DNA from 2 places in the Salinithrix halophila genome. Region 1 is predicted to be linked to the other one. Evidence: riboswitches for the same ligand, from Rfam matches in the RefSeq annotation. Region 1 holds a riboswitch; the other holds the start of a gene.
The links. A riboswitch is a leader RNA that binds a small molecule or an ion and turns the genes downstream of it on or off. The one in region 1 is predicted to bind lysine.
Positions count from the first base shown of each region.

Region 2: another riboswitch for lysine. It lies ahead of ACFOUO_RS16135 (amino acid permease); the one in region 1 lies ahead of ACFOUO_RS02460 (aspartate kinase).

Region 1 covers NZ_JBHSAP010000007.1:53,111-60,938, forward strand. The annotation lists gene ACFOUO_RS02455 (peptide ABC transporter substrate-binding protein) at 1-524, opposite strand, end outside; gene ACFOUO_RS02460 (aspartate kinase) at 788-2,032, opposite strand; lysine riboswitch at 2,149-2,325, opposite strand; gene ACFOUO_RS02465 (carbohydrate ABC transporter permease) at 2,579-3,394, opposite strand; gene ACFOUO_RS02470 (carbohydrate ABC transporter permease) at 3,408-4,262, opposite strand; gene ACFOUO_RS02475 (ABC transporter substrate-binding protein) at 4,433-5,662, opposite strand; gene ACFOUO_RS02480 (amylo-alpha-1,6-glucosidase) at 5,724-7,808, opposite strand.
Region 2 covers NZ_JBHSAP010000018.1:619,523-627,350, reverse strand. The annotation lists gene gndA (NADP-dependent phosphogluconate dehydrogenase) at 1-545, opposite strand, end outside; lysine riboswitch at 961-1,150, shown strand; gene ACFOUO_RS16135 (amino acid permease) at 1,299-2,762, shown strand; gene ACFOUO_RS16130 (spore germination protein) at 2,934-4,445, shown strand; gene ACFOUO_RS16125 (GerAB/ArcD/ProY family transporter) at 4,426-5,523, shown strand; gene ACFOUO_RS16120 (Ger(x)C family spore germination protein) at 5,520-6,632, shown strand; gene ACFOUO_RS16115 (GDSL-type esterase/lipase family protein) at 6,699-7,472, opposite strand; gene ACFOUO_RS16110 (LysM peptidoglycan-binding domain-containing protein) at 7,649-7,828, shown strand, end outside.

The DNA of each region.
Region 1 (7,828 bases):
TACGGTGTCGGTTTTTCCAATTCCACTTCCAGCGTCTTATCATCGACGGCCTTTACCCCGACTTCATCCGCTTTGGCTTTCCCTTTGTTGTACTTTTCGCCATTTTTCAGGTAGAACAGCTGATAGGCATAGGTGGAACCGGTATCAGGATTGAGCACTCGCTTCCATGCGTACTCGAAATCCCCCGCTGTCACCGGATCCCCGTTGGACCATTTGGCATCGCGCAGATGGAAGGTGATTTTCTTTCCGTCCTTGCTCACATCCCATTTCTCAGCGATCCCCGGTGTCGGTTCACCCTCTTTATCCATATTGGCCAACCCTTCCATCACATGGCGGGCGATCAAGCCAGATTGAGAATCCTCTGTTTTTGCCGGATCCAAGTTTGGCGGCTCACTTACAACCATCCCTGCAGTGAGAACTTGTTCATCTGAAGCTCCCTTACCGGCATCGCTCCCACAAGCCGCCAAGAAAGCCATGCTGAGTACCAATCCGATTGCAATCCAACTGGTCCACCTCTTTGACATTTGCTTCACAACCCCCTTGAGAAAAATGGGCCCCAGCGACCATTGAGGTTCACCAGGTTCCGTGCCGTCTGCTCGTCCCCGACAGGACCGAAGAGATAATGACCCGTAATCCGGTTGAACGAGCATTCAGCCCTTTTATCTATATTCCGTCTTCTATAAAAAAAGTCCTGCAAGGAATGGCCAATTTTTATTTGATTGAGAGCATAGAAAAAACTGGGAAGGAAATGGAGTCCCTCCCAGTTTTTTATACGTTTCGTCTTTCCTTATGAAACGACGCCGGCAAGCGCCTCTTCCTCTACATCAAGGCCGAAAGTCGTATGGAGCTCCCGGACCGCTTTTTCCGCCTGTCCCTTAGGAATGACACAAGAGATTTTAATTTCCGATGTGGAAACCATCTTAATTCGGACTCCTGCTTCGGAGAGGGATGTGAACATCCGTGCCGCGACACCAGGATTGGTGACCATTCCCGCCCCCACAGCGGATACTTTGGCCAAGCCCGTCTCAGAGAGAACCTTGATACAGCCCAACTCACCCTGGTACTCCTCGATCACGCTTTGCGCCTCGTCTCCTTCATCCTCGTGAACGCTGAAAGCCACATCGATCCGCTCATCGTCATGTTCACTGGTAACAATCATATCCACATTGATGTGAGCATTAGCCAGTCGGGTGAAGAGCGTCGTCAGCGTCTCAGCCCGATTGGGAAGGCCCAGGACTTTCATCCTCGCCACCTGAAGATCGTGGGCCACTCCCCGCACATTGATCTGTTCTTCCATCTGGTCCGCCTCCTTAACGCAGGTACCTTCTTCGTCAACAAAACTGGATCGGACTACCAACGGGACCTGATGGGTCATGGCACACTCCACAGACCGCGGGTGCAAAACCCCCGCCCCTAAGTTAGCCAGTTCCAGCATCTCTTCATAGGAAATTTCCTTCAGCTTGCTTGCTTTGGGCGCCATCCGGGGGTCAGCAGTGAAGACACCGGTAACATCGGTGAAGATCTCACACCGATCTGCCCGAAGCGCTGCAGCCAGGGCGACGGCCGTCGTATCAGATCCCCCCCGTCCGAGAGTCGTGATCTCTCCCTCGGCGGAAACTCCCTGGAAGCCTGCAACAACAACAATCTCTCCCCACTCGAGGCATTCTTTTACCCTGCGGGTATCGATATGGTCGATTCGCGCTTTTCCGTGAATGGGATCCGTCTGGATGCCCGCCTGCCAGCCCGTCATGGGACGCGCTTTCAACCCTTTCTCCTGCAAAGCCATACTAAGAAGGGCAATGGTCACCTGCTCGCCCGTAGTCAGGAGGACATCCATCTCCCGCTGGGGAGGGTGACTGCTTATCTGCCGAGCCAGGGAGACCAGCTCATCCGTGGTCTTTCCCATCGCCGACACCGTCACTACAACCTGGTGACCCTCAGCATGGGTTCTAGCCACTTTTTCCGCGACGTTTTGGATACGGTCCACACTGCCGACGGAAGTTCCGCCAAACTTTTGTACGACGAGTCCCATTTTCCTGTTAGAATCTCCTCTCCTTTTTACGGTGCGGCCCTTGAGACAAGAAAAGGCCACAGCAGGAAGTTCCAGCTGTCGCCTTAACCAACGGCACACACCAGCCTCACTCGCTCCCTGTGATCAGCTCTCCACGGAAAATCCCGTGACAGTCCCGCCCCTGTTCGGTGACGGACCCAACCCCTCCTCCCGCGGCGGGTGGACGGACTTCGGCAATAAACCCCTTTCTCCGCCGTTCTTCGGCACCGCACCTCGCAACGGATACTGATGGTTTTTGCACCTCTTATTCACACGTGAATCGTGAGGGTTTTCGATTGTTCACTTACCCCCGAGCGAAAAAAGCAAACGTAAAATTTTTCAATCATTCGCTCTCGCCCGTATTTTTAATTGTTTACGATGGTAACATACCGACAAAAACAGTACAACACCTTTCTTACGGGAAAAGAAGGGAACCGTATGGACATCCGGCTGTCACCAGTACTCCTTCAGTCAGAGAGGGAGCTTGTGAACGGAAATGATGGAACCAACCCCGCCACCCGAACCCCATCACTTTAAGCCCGTAGTTGATACTCCCTTAATAAAATGGCGTTGAAACAAGATAAACACAATAATTACCGGTACGGTCATAAACATGGCGCCGGCGAGGATGTTGTTCCAGAAAGCGTCATACTCGCCGTACAAGGTGTTCAGGCCCACGGGCACTGTATACATATCTTTGGTGCTGGCCAGCAGGTTGGGCCACATAAAACTGTTCCAGTTTCCCATAAAAATGAAAATAGTCTGGGCCGCCAGCGCAGGCTTGGCGAGGGGCATCACGATCCGCCAGAACACCCCCCAACGACTGAGACCGTCGAGAAAGGCCGCCTCTTCCAGCTCCCGGGGAACCGACAGGAAGAACTGACGCATGAGAAAGATCCCGAAACTTTGCACCAGGAACGGTATTGTCAGCCCGGCATAGGAATTGACCCAATCCAGGTTGGACAAGAGGATATACATCGGAACCAGGATCACCTGTCCCGGCACCATCATCACGGACAGAATGGTTAAGAATAACACCGTCCGACCGGGAAATTCGATCCGCGCCAGGGCGTAGCCCGCCATGGAATTGAACACGAGGTTGCCGACCGTGACGATCACCGCTACCACGATACTGTTTAGAAACCAGCGAGCAAAGGGATATTGATCACTCAGAATGATATGGACATAGTTGGCGATAGTGAGATCCGATAACGGCACCCACAACCGATTGATGTCTGGCGTCGTTTTGAAGGTGGTGTAAATGGACCACAGGAAGGGTCCCAGTGTGAGACATGCATATCCCACCACCACGGTGTAGAATAAAATCCGCAACAGGCGGTTCATGGAAACCCCTCCTTTACATACGTGTCTCCTCACCGAAAAATTTGCGCTGAATCAGGGTGAGGACGAGAATAACGGCAAACAGGAAAAACGCGATCGCCGATGCATAGCCCATCTCAAAATCTTTGAAGGCGACATTGTATAGATACAGTACCACCGTGAGGGTGGAATCCAACGGTCCGCCTTCCCCTTTGGAGATCACGTACATCTGATCAAACACCTGAAAAGTACCGATGATCGACATGACCACGATAAAGAAAGTGGTGGGCTTTAAGAGCGGTAGCGTAATGTGCCAAAACTGCCGGAAGGGGCCCGCCCCATCCACCTCCGCCGCATCATAAAGATCGGATGGGATGTCCTGTAACCCGGCCAAGTAGATCACCATGAATTGGCCGACCGTGGTCCACACGGCCATCAACATGATCGAGGGTAAAGCAAAATCAATATCCAGCATCCAACTGCGCCCCTCCACCCCGAAGAGGGACAAAAAAGCGTTAACCAGCCCATCCCTTTTAAACAAAAACAGGAACATGACGGACACGGCGACGGTAGAAGTGACTGTGGGCAGGAAATACGCCACCCGAAAAAATGTCTTCCCCCGGAGACGGCTGTTGACGATCAGGGCCAGCAACAAGGCAATACTCACTTGCACCGGCACCACTCCTAGGGAATAAAAAGAGGTGTTCTTTAACGCCGTGTGGAAGCGTTTATCCTGTAACAGGCGCATATAATTGTCCCAACCGACAAACTGGGACAAGTCCGGATTAAGAAACGTGAACTGTTGAAAGCTGAGATAAAAGGCGTAAAGGATCGGGCCAATCAAAAACACGGTTAGGGAAACGATCACCGGCAAGGTGAACAGATACCCCATCACGGGATCACTGGTCCACCTCTTTCTCCCCCCCGGCGACGGCGGTTTTGAGTTTATCGCTCGAGACGGGGGAACTGGTTGCGATTTTCTAGGGTGGTCCATGGACATGGTTCCATACCTCCTTTCAAGGGCGAAAGGGAGCTAGTCGGCTCCCTCCCTTTCTCTCTCTGTCATTCGACCCGTTCCTGCGCCTTCTTGAGGGCGTTTTCCACGGATTTTTCCTGTTTCAGTACCACGGATTCTGCCGCTTTGCTGGCCTCGTCGGCAAACTTGTTACCGTAATCGCCGTATTGGAAGGGCTCTGCATAAGCTGCCCCTTTCACGAACGCTTCCCGTTCCGGATACTTTCGGATGAACTTTTCTCCCATCGATTTGCGGGAAGGCAGAGCCAGTCCGCTCTCCACCACGTATGTTTGCCCTTCTTTACTGGTAAGGAATTCGATCAATTTGAAAGCAGCCTCTTTGTTTTTACTGTTTTTCGACATCACGTATGCCACCGTGAAGGCCAGGTTGGAGCTTTTCATTCCTTTCTCTTTGGCAGGAAGTTCGACGATCCCGTATTCAAGATCGGGCGCTTTTTCCTTCAGGAAGGGAATCATCCAACCCCCTTCATATACCATTGCCGCTTTCTCCTCGGCAAAAGCGTCACCGGCCCACTCCACCCCCAGGTCGTTCGGGACACCGGTGGACTGGTCTTCCAGGAAGAGTGAGGTGAAGAAATCCAACGCCTCTACGTTTTCTTTCCGATCCAGGGTCGCCTTGCCGTCTTCATCCAACACAGCCCCGCCGTTCTGATAGACAAAGGGTTGATAGCGTGCCAACTCAGGGTTGATGGCAAGCCCTTTCCTTCCGCCTTTGGTCAGCTTTTTGGCTGCATCCCGCAGCTCATCCCAGGTGGTGGGAGGCTCCAAACCTTCTTCTTTAAACATCTTTTTATTATAGAAGAGGGCCAGGGTGTTATAATCCTTAGGCAAGCCGTAAATCGAACTGTCCTTGGTGTAAGCTTCGATCAAAGCTTCTTCAAATTCGGAAGTGTCTAGATCGCTCGCTTGGATATATTTATCCAGCGGTTCAAGCACGCCCAAGTTAATCAGATCCGGTGCGGGCATACTGTCGAGATAGAAGACATCGGGTTCCTGCTTGGCACCGATCAAGGTTTGCATCTCTTTTAAATAATCGTCGGTAATGGCTTGGATGCTGACTTGAATATCCGGGTTTTTTTCTTCAAAAGCTTTGATTTGCTTCTCCAGGATCTTATGTTCCGCTGGACTCGACAACTGTGCGCCGATGCGGATCTCACCCTTGTCTCCATCGGCACCGGAACCTCCTCCGCAAGCGGTAACCAGCAATACCAGGACAGAGACAACCGTCAACACACGGTACAACCGGGTACGTTTCATGAGATTGATCCCTCCGTTTTGGTGTGTGCCCTTTTTTGCAAGGGCAGGATATTGGGATTTTTTAATCAATTTCCACCGGCCATCCGGTCGTGTTCCGTTCCACCCAGGCATGGACGACCCCTTGAGAGCGGACTAAACGAAGATCAATATGTCCGGATCCCACCCGCAGGTTTCTGACATTCAGCCATGACAGGTCGGGGGGAAGTGACGGGCGAAGTCGGATTCGACCCCGTTCGGGGTCCGGGTTCAACCCGGTCATAACTTGCAGTAGGACAAAGGCCGTCCCCGCCGCCCATGCCTGGGGCGAACATGCTACTGGGTACGGGATAGGCTCGCCTTCTTCGCGACCATACCCGCAGAAGAGCTCCGGCAGCCGGTGCCCCTCGAATTGCGCTCCCGTATCGATTAATCCTTGCATCAACTTTTCCGCTTCCCGGTCAAACCCGGATTGCTTCAAACCCAATAGAATGAGGGAGTTGTCGTGAGGCCAGACCGACCCGTTATGATAGCTCATCGGATTATAGGAACGGGCCTTTTGGCTCATGGTACGGATCCCCCATCCGGAGAAAAGATCCGGCGAGAGAAGCCGACGGGCAACCGAGACAGACTGGTCCCTATCCAGGATACCGCCGATTAAACAATGCCCGGGATTGGAAGTGACGGTTCCCACTTGTCGGTTCTCTTTATCCAGCGCCAAAGCCGGAAATGATTCATCCGTCATCCAAAAGTCACGTCGAAAACGTTCCCGAAGCGCATCTGCCTGCCGTGCCAATTTATCCGCCCATTTATCCTCTCCCAGCCGACGGAAAAGGGACGACCAGATCCGCTGTCCCTGGTACACATATCCCTGTACCTCGACCAAAGCGATAGGCGCTTCGGCTAAGATATGATCGCGATGGACAACGGAATCGGCAGAATCCTTCCAACCCTGATTTCCGATACCCTTCTCGGATTTGCGCTGGTAAACTGTATAGCCACGACCGTCAGGATCACCGTATTCCTCAATCCAGCGAAAGGCTTTTTTGGCAGCGTCGGCACACTCACGCACAAAGCCCCAATCTCCGGTCCACCGATAGATCTCCCCAATCAGAAGCAGGAAGAGAGGAGTTGCGTCCACCGTGCCATAGTACGGGGTGAAGGGAATCTGTCCTGTTACAGCCAATTCGCCATAGCGGATTTCATGGAGGATCTTACCCGGCTCCTCATCCCGCCACTCATCCACCTTCTCTCCCTGGTAACGGGCCATCGTGCGGATGGTGGCCTTTGCCCATTCCGGTCGGACCGCCAGGCTCTGCCAGGCCGCGATCAGACTATCTCGTCCAAAGGGTACGGCGTACCAGGGAAGCCCCGCCACCGGGAAAAGACCGTCCCCCACATCTGTGAGAAGCATCCGCATATCCGCTAACCCGCGCCGGTACATCGCATTGAAGTCAGAACTGTCTGAATACACTTGCGGGCACAGGTGATCCCATTCTTCTCCCGCTCGGCGGAACGCGTTGAAAGCTTCTTCCTGCTGGACGGCTTTCATTGTTTCCTCACCCACGGACAGTAAGTAGGTTAGCGTTACCTCCTGCTCTTCGCCGGGTGCGAGAGAGAGGGGAATCCTTAGACTCCCGTCTTCCCCGGATCGGCCTGCCGGTTCCACTTTCACTACTAAGGAGCGGGTCAAACCGTCGACTCCTTGATAGGAGAAACGAAGGCCTTCGGTAGTCGTTTCAACGGGCTGTTTATCACCCACTTTCCCCTCCTGGAAACCGCGTACGATAAACATATCGGCAAAATCGGCATCCAACCGTACGTTCAGGTGTGTCTCCAACGGGTTTCGATCCAGATTAGAAAAGCGAAACCGCTCATACAACACACCGCCATGGAGCCAGCATTGCCGTTCAATCTCCAGCGACTCACGCCAAAAAGAGACGGTCCCTTCCTTTTCCACGATTTGATTGGTATAGCGATACAAACTTTCGGCACCGTCGATTTTGGCGTGGAGGGGAACGATTTCTACACCGTCCAACTCCCACTCCAATCTGCTGAGGAAGCGGGTATCCCGGTAATACAAACCCAGTCCTTGCTGATTACCCTGGGGTAAATAACCCCAGTCGTCACTGTGAAAAAAGAGATTTCCTTCTTTGATGACTTGTGTCAATGGGATTCCCTCCACCTTTC
Region 2 (7,828 bases), on a different contig from region 1:
TTTACGTAATGTCCAGCGCCATCGGGACCGATATATGTGGTACAGGGCTCTCCCTCTACCTGGGCCGCGATGGCTGTCAAGATCGGCTCTACCAGCTTGTAGGCACTCTTTTGGCCGCCGGGCATGATGGAGGGGCCTTTGAGAGCCCCTTCTTCGCCGCCTGAGACCCCTGCCCCGATGAAGCGGATCCCTTCGTCTTCCAGCTCCTTGTTGCGCCGCATCGTATCCTCGAAATAGGCGTTGCCGCCGTCGATCAGGATATCCTCTTTATCCAGGAGGGGTTTCAGTTGTTCGATGGTTTTATCCGTTGCTTCCCCGGCTTTCACCATCAACAGGATGCGGCGAGGTGTCTCCAGAGAGGAGACGAATTCTTCCAGGCTAAAAGTACCCTTCAGATTTTTGCCTTCGGCTTCTTTCAAAACCTGTTCCGTTTTCTCCGGTGACCGGTTGTAAACAGAGACGGAGAATCCTTTGCTCTCGATGTTGAAGGCCAGGTTTTTACCCATGACGGCCAGGCCGATAACACCGATCTGTTGTTTGGACAAAGGCGATCATCCTTTCTTGGTCTGAATACTGGGACTTAGGAAATAGGCGGATGTTCACAGTATAGTATCCCTTTGAAGCGGGATCAATCGTCAAAGGGAAGAAATCCTCAAAGTAAGCCGTTAAGACTTTTCCAATTCATCCAGAGTACGGTCGTTGCCTGATCGTAAATGACGGGTTGATGAATAACTAGGCAGGGGAGAAGCCCCATAGATTGCCCGTTTATGGCCCATTTTGTAGGTGATTAGAGGGGAAGCGGCGGAAGTTGGCTCAGGGGTGCCATCAAATCGTTTTGTTGGTAACTAGAATACCAGCATCCCGGGACGGAAAAACATCCCATTGTCAACCTTTTTTCCATTCGTTATACTGGTTACCGATTGTCAACAATCGAATGATGACGAAATCCTCATCGCTGTAAGGTGAGGTAGAGGTTGCGGTTTTCATTAGTAACCCGCAGGAGGGACGGAGTTCCCTAGGAACGCGGGAGAAAGGGAAAGCCGCCGAAGTCTGTGCTGTCGTCTCCGGACGGTCAGGCTGGGCCTGTTTCCGACAAGGGACAGGACTGTCACGTCGGCTCTCGCTGCTGCCGTGGTGCGCTATCTTCGCGGAAGGTGATGTGGTTTGCACAGTACCGTCGAAGATCGTTTTCGGCGGTATTTTCTATTATCTATCGCGTGGGTATTTGCCAAAAAAGGTGATAGCGAAAGGGTTGTTGAATCTTCTGCAATAAATAAAAAAGAGGGGTGCAATCATCCATGCAAGTAACTTCGGAAAACGGAGCATCTTCGGGAGGGTTGAAGAGAGATTTAAAGTCCCGCCACCTGTCGATGATCGCCATTGGTGGAGCCATCGGGACGGGGCTGTTTGTAGCCAGTGGAAGCTCCATTCATGAAGCCGGCCCCGGCGGGGCACTGACTGCCTACGTTGCTGTGGGAATCATGGTCTATTTTTTGATGACCAGCTTGGGGGAGATGGCCTCTTTCATGCCCGTCTCCGGCTCCTTTAGCACCTATTCCTCCCGTTTTGTCGACCCGGCCCTCGGTTTTGCTATGGGATGGAATTATTGGTATAACTGGGCGATTACTATCGCCGCCGATTTGTCAGCAGCCACGCTGGTAATGAAATTCTGGTTCCCTGATACGTCTTCAATTTTGTGGAGCAGCCTTTTTCTTTCGATCTTGGTCGGGTTGAACTTCCTCTCCGTCCGCGGTTTCGGTGAAGCGGAATACTGGTTCGCCTTTATTAAGGTGGGAACGGTGGTCATTTTCCTCATCGTTGGCGTTTTGATGATTTTTGGAATCATGGGAGGTCAGGCTGTCGGTTTTCATAATTGGACGTTGAACGACGCCCCCTTCCATGGAGGATGGGCTGCCATCCTGGCCGTATTCATGGTGGCTGGTTTTTCCTTTCAGGGTACGGAGTTAATCGGGGTAGCTGCCGGGGAAAGCGAAAATCCCCGTAAGAATATCCCGCGTGCCATCCGCCAGGTCTTCTGGCGTATCCTGCTCTTCTATGTGTTCGCCATTTTAATCATTGGCCTGATCATTCCTTACACGGATCCTAAGTTGGTGAACGATGACTTGGGAAACATCGCGGTTAGCCCTTTCACCATCGTCTTCAATAAAGCGGGCCTGGCTTTTGCCGCCTCAGTGATGAACGCGGTGATTCTGACAGCAGTGCTATCTGCGGGCAACTCGGGAATGTACGCCTCCACTCGGATGCTGTGGTACCTGGCCAAAGAAGGCCACGCTCCCCGACTATTCGCCCGGGTAAACCGCCGTGGAATCCCTGTGTTTGCCCTGCTCGCCACTACCGTTATCGGCATGTTGGCCTTCCTTGCTTCCATCTTTGGGGATGGGACAGTCTATGTCTGGTTACTCAATGCTTCTGGTCTGTCCGGCTTCATCGTTTGGTTGGGAATAGCGATCAGCCATTACCGTTTTCGAAAAGCGTACGTGGCTCAGGGCAGGGATCCTTCTAAGCTTCCCTATCGAGCTAAATGGTTCCCCTTCGGCCCGTTGTTCGCTTTCGCCCTCTGTCTGATCGTCATTGCCGGGCAGAACTGGTCGGCCTTTACCGGCGGGGGAGTCGACTGGTACGGGCTGCTCGTCGCTTACATCGGTATCCCCCTTTTCCTCATCCTGTGGCTCGGCTATAAGTGGGTGAAGAAAACGAAGGTAGTTCCGCTTATGGAATGCCGGTTCGACGAGGAAAAATAAGAATAAGAGGAAGCAGGTACCCGGCCCTGGGGAATGGGCCGGGTTTTTTATTTTGGATGGCCTTGGTTTGAGGCATATCGGCATCTTATCGGGTCATATTAAGAGAAACTGCCTCACATGGACGGTAGTAGCGAAAGGGAGGGGAACGTCATGAAAAAGAGGAAACGACCGCTGTCTCTGAATCGTAAAAAGCGTTCCCAATCCACGTCGAAAAAGGAAGTAGAACTGGACGAGTCTTTGCAAAAGAATGTGGAGTACATTGAGGAAACCCTCTTTCACAGCCAGGATCTCAAGAAAAGAAAGATCCGTTTTAACGGCCGGGATGGGATGATCCTGTACATCGATTCCCTGACGGACACTCAGTTAATCCGTCGGGATGTGGTAAAGCCCTTGTCCCAGGAGCCGGAAGGGGATTTGGAAGAGAATCTCCTCGCTGTGGATTTTCAGGAGGAAAAGAGCCTGGCGAGTGCTGTAGAAGCCGTCATCGCGGGTCATTCGGTACTGCTCCTGGACGGGCAACGCTCGTTTTTTACCTTGGGTACGAATGCTACTCACGCGCGGAGTATGAGTGAACCGGAAAACGAAAGCGTCGTCCGCGGACCTCATGATGGGTTTGTGGAGCAACTGACTATCAATCTTTACAGCATTCGAAAACGGATCGAGAGCCCCCATTTGACGGTCCGTTTCATCGAAGTAGGAAGAGTGACCAAAACAAAGCTCGCCATGGTCTATATGCGGGATCTGGCCAATCCGGACTTGATCCGGGAGATCGAGAAGCGAATGAAGTCCATTTCTTCCGATTCGGTGATCTCCCCTGGTTACATCCAGGAATTCACTGAGGATAATCCCTGGTCTCCTTTTCCTCAGCAACTTAGCACGGAGCGGCCGGACCGGGCGGTGGCCAATCTGATGGAGGGGAGAGTGGCGATTCTTTCTGAAGAAAGCCCGACAGCCTTGATTGTACCGGTCACTCTGTATGCCTTCTACCAATCCCCGGACGACTACCACGGTCGCTGGATCATTGGTTCGTTTGTTCGAGCGATCCGCCTAATGAGTTTTTTGATCGCCACCCATTTACCCGCCTTATATATCGCCACCGTTTCCTTTCACCCGGAGATTTTGCCGATTGACTTGATTTTTACCATTAAAAGCACCTTGGAGAGGGTTCCCTTTCCGCCTCTGATCGAAGCGATGCTGATGGAATTGATCTTTGAACTACTTCGAGAGGCTGGGGTTCGTCTACCCAGCCGGGTAGGTCAGACCATCGGCATAGTGGGCGGTCTCGTCATCGGCGATGCAATCGTGCGTGCAGGTTTGGTTTCCTATTCGATGATCATCGTGGTTGCCCTGACGGCCATCGCTTCCTTTCTGGTCCCCTCCCATGAGATGAGTACGGCAATCCGTTTGCTTCGGTTTCCTTTAATGATCGCAGCGGCCACCCTGGGATATATCGGGATCAGCTTCGGGTTGATGATAGTCATCATCCACCTATGTAAATTGCAATCCTTCGGCACACCTTATTTGGCTCCTCTTGCCCCCCTTCATTTGAAGGACATGAAAGATGTCCTTTTTCGGGCGCCGATCTGGCAAATGAATCAACGTCCCCACGATCCGCATCCACAACGAAAGAAGCAGCAAGCCTACTCGAGGGAGTGGAATCAGCGTGATCAGCGAGAAAAGTAGAATTACCCAGGGGCAGCTTGCTTTTTTTATCTTGCAAACGCAAATAGGAACCGGAATTTTGTCTCTGGCTCATGATGTTCAATTTGTAGCGAAAGGTGGCGGATGGATTTCCGTCCTGATCGCGGGAATCGCCGCGCAACTCCTCATTTTAGTGATGTGGTTACTCATGCGGCGTTTTCCCAGTTCAACGATCTATGATGCCCTGCCTCGGATCATTGGCCGTTTTCCCGGAAAAGCTGTTGCTTTTATTTACGTGGTCTATTTTTTAGTGGTCGGGGGAGCTGTATTGGTGAGGGCAGCAGGGATTATCAATAAGTGGATGTTGACGGAAACTCCCCGTTGGGTTCTGGTCGTGTTGGTGGTTACTGCTGCAGCTTATCTGGTACGGGAAAGCCTCAGGACCATAGCCCGGTTTTATTTGTTGGTTTCTCTCCTCGTTCCCCTGTTTTTCTTGCTGATCGCATATGGGTATCCGAAGGTTGACTACTTTACTTATTTTCTTCCCATCCAGGAAGCCGGGTGGGGGAATATCGCAAAAGGTGCCAAACAAGCGGTGACAGCTATGTATGGTTTTGAGATGTTGCTGGTGATTTACCCCTTTGTGGAAGGAAAGAGCGGCGGAAAATGGAAGGCCGTTTCATTGGCTGTCGGCTTGGTTACCCTCTTTTATACCTTTGTAACCCTTTCATGCCTCATTTACTTTGCCCCGGAGGAACTGGCCGTCACTCCCGAGCCCGTCTTATTTATGTTGAAGACGTTTCAAATTCAGGTGGTGGATCGCGCAGACCTGATCTTTCTATCCTTATGGTTTCCCAATGTAGCCGCCTCCATCTTCAGTTACATTTATGCCGGTGCCAACGGGCTGGGCTATCTTTTTCACAAGGGGAACCATAAAAAAGCGGTCCTCTACGCCGCTGTAATCTGTGGGATTGTCGCTCTCCTACCTCAAACGCCGGCGGAAGTCGATACCTTAAGCAAAGGGATCGACCAGGCTACGTATGTGTTTGTAGGAGGGCTCCCCGTTTTGTTGTGGTTGCTGGCGATCTTTCGGAAAAAGAAAGGGGGAGGGGAAGCGTGAACAAGTGGATCCGTCGGTTGCTGATGGTGATGAGCCTCCTTCTCCTGCCAGGGTGCTGGGATCAGGATTTACTCAAAGATGCGCGATTGCTGTATGCTTTAGCCTTTGACCGTGCTCCTGGAGAAAAGATGATGCAAACCGTTACCATCCGGGATATGCCGACGACGGAACAGGGGGAACCCGTTAATGAAGTCTATTCCGCCCTCGGGGACTCACCCAGGGATGCAACGGATTCCTTGGCCCGGAAAATCTCCGGCAGTTACCGTGTCTATAAGGCCCAGGTTCTCTTGCTGGGAAAATCCCTTGCCAAAACCGACATTTATCCGTATTTCGATGTTTTTTTTCGTGACCCCAAAGATCCGATCAACACGAAGGTGGCGGTAGTGGACGGGAAAGGGGGAGACATTCTGCGGATGAAAAAGGTGGGGAATCAACTGATTGGTGAATTTCTGTACGATCAAGTGACGAGCAAAGAGCAATTGAGTGTGTTTCCGGAAGAGAGCCTGCAATCGATCCGTCCGATTATGCTCGACCCAGGAAGGGACTTTCTGCTCCCTTACATTAAACAGGAGGGAGGAGAGGTTGTCGCTAAGGGATCGGCGATGTTTCACGGTCACCACCTTACCGGTATCCTGGCTCCTGATGAGACAACGTTGTATTTACTCGCCCTGGGGAAACAGGGAAAGGTTGCCCGATTTACTGAAAAAGTAGACCCCGGCCTGCCGTCAAATCCGGCCAACTATATCACGATTGACGTGGCGAAGTCCAAGCATACATTGAAGGTGAAGGTTCAACCCGACGGGAAGATCATTGCGGATGTCGGTTTGTATCTAAAGGTGTCGGTGCCCGAATACTTTCCGAACCGGATGGCCGATGAAAAGCAGGTACAACGGCTGAATCAAGTTTTGTCCAAAAAATTGACCAAAAAGGCGAAGAAAATGATTCGGAAGACACAAGCGGCACACTGCGACGCCTTGGGCGTTGGCAGAAATCTGATCGCCTACCACCCCGAAGTATGGAAGAAAAAGAAGTGGACACGGGATTATCCCAAGGTTCAATTCCAAACCAAAGTGAAAGTAGAAATTATCGGGAGTGGAGTGATTGGTTAGCGGGAACGGTAGAAAACACCCTCCTTCAGGGCATGGAAGGAGGGTGTTTTGATTGATCGGTAGAGATCAGCGGGTATTCATCGCTTGTAACAAGCGTTCAGCTATCACTTCGTATCCCTTGTCGTTGGGATGGAGCTGGTCTTTGTACAGAAGTTTGGGATGAAGCTGGAAGATATCTGATACGGGGATAACGACGATCCCTTCAAATTCCTGGGAAACGGAATGGATAGTTTGATTCCACAGGACCACTTCAGTTGTCGTTTTTTCTTTATTCTCCAAAGCACTGAAGGGGTTGTATAATCCGATCAGGAACACCGGAGCGTTAGGATTTTCCTGTCGGATATCGGTCAGGATTCTACGGAGGTTTTTTTTATATTTTTTTCGAGTGGCTTCCGCCCGTTTCAGATTTGGCTGATCCGGTGTGCCGCTTGCCCGGATGAGGTCGTTGCCTCCGATAGTGAGGCTGATGTGATCGGCTTGGTTCAAGAGTTGTCGGATACGTTTTTGTGTCATTTGGTTTCTTAGTTGGTAAGATGTCTGTCCCTTGATCCCGAGATTGATGACACGGAGGGATCTCTCTTTTTTCTGCAGGGCCGTACGAACCCGACCGACATAGCCCTGTCCTTTGGAATCACCCGTGCCCCGTGTAAGGGAATCGCCCAAGGCTAAAAACAAGCCCTCTTCAGGTGAGGATGGATTCTCTGTAAGGGCGGTTGATTGGCTTCCGAAATAAGGAGCTGAGATTTCCTGCATAACAAGACTGAAGCCAGCGGCAATCAATACGAGGGAACCGGCGAGAACGCTGAATAAAATCCAAACTGACCGTCCTTTGTATTTCATTCCAATCTCCTTATCTGGGGGGTATGGTCAGGTTATTTTGCCCTGGATGCCGGATGAGTGGCTAGAGGACAACCTCAATGAATCGTTCTTATATCTTTTCCTCCCGGAAAGGGGGCAAACCGCCTATCTGCGCATATACATAAAACGTATTTGTTTTTTGAGGGAGGGAATGAGATTTGAAGCTTCACATTGTTCAATCGGGAGACACGTTGTGGAAGATTGCCCAACGCTATGATATTCCGCTTCAGAAGCTGATCGACATGAACCGTGACATCCAGGATCCGGATTATTTGGAGCCAGGGACGAAAGTCCAGATTCCAACGGGCAAGGTGTCTGTCCATGTTCAGAAGAAAGAG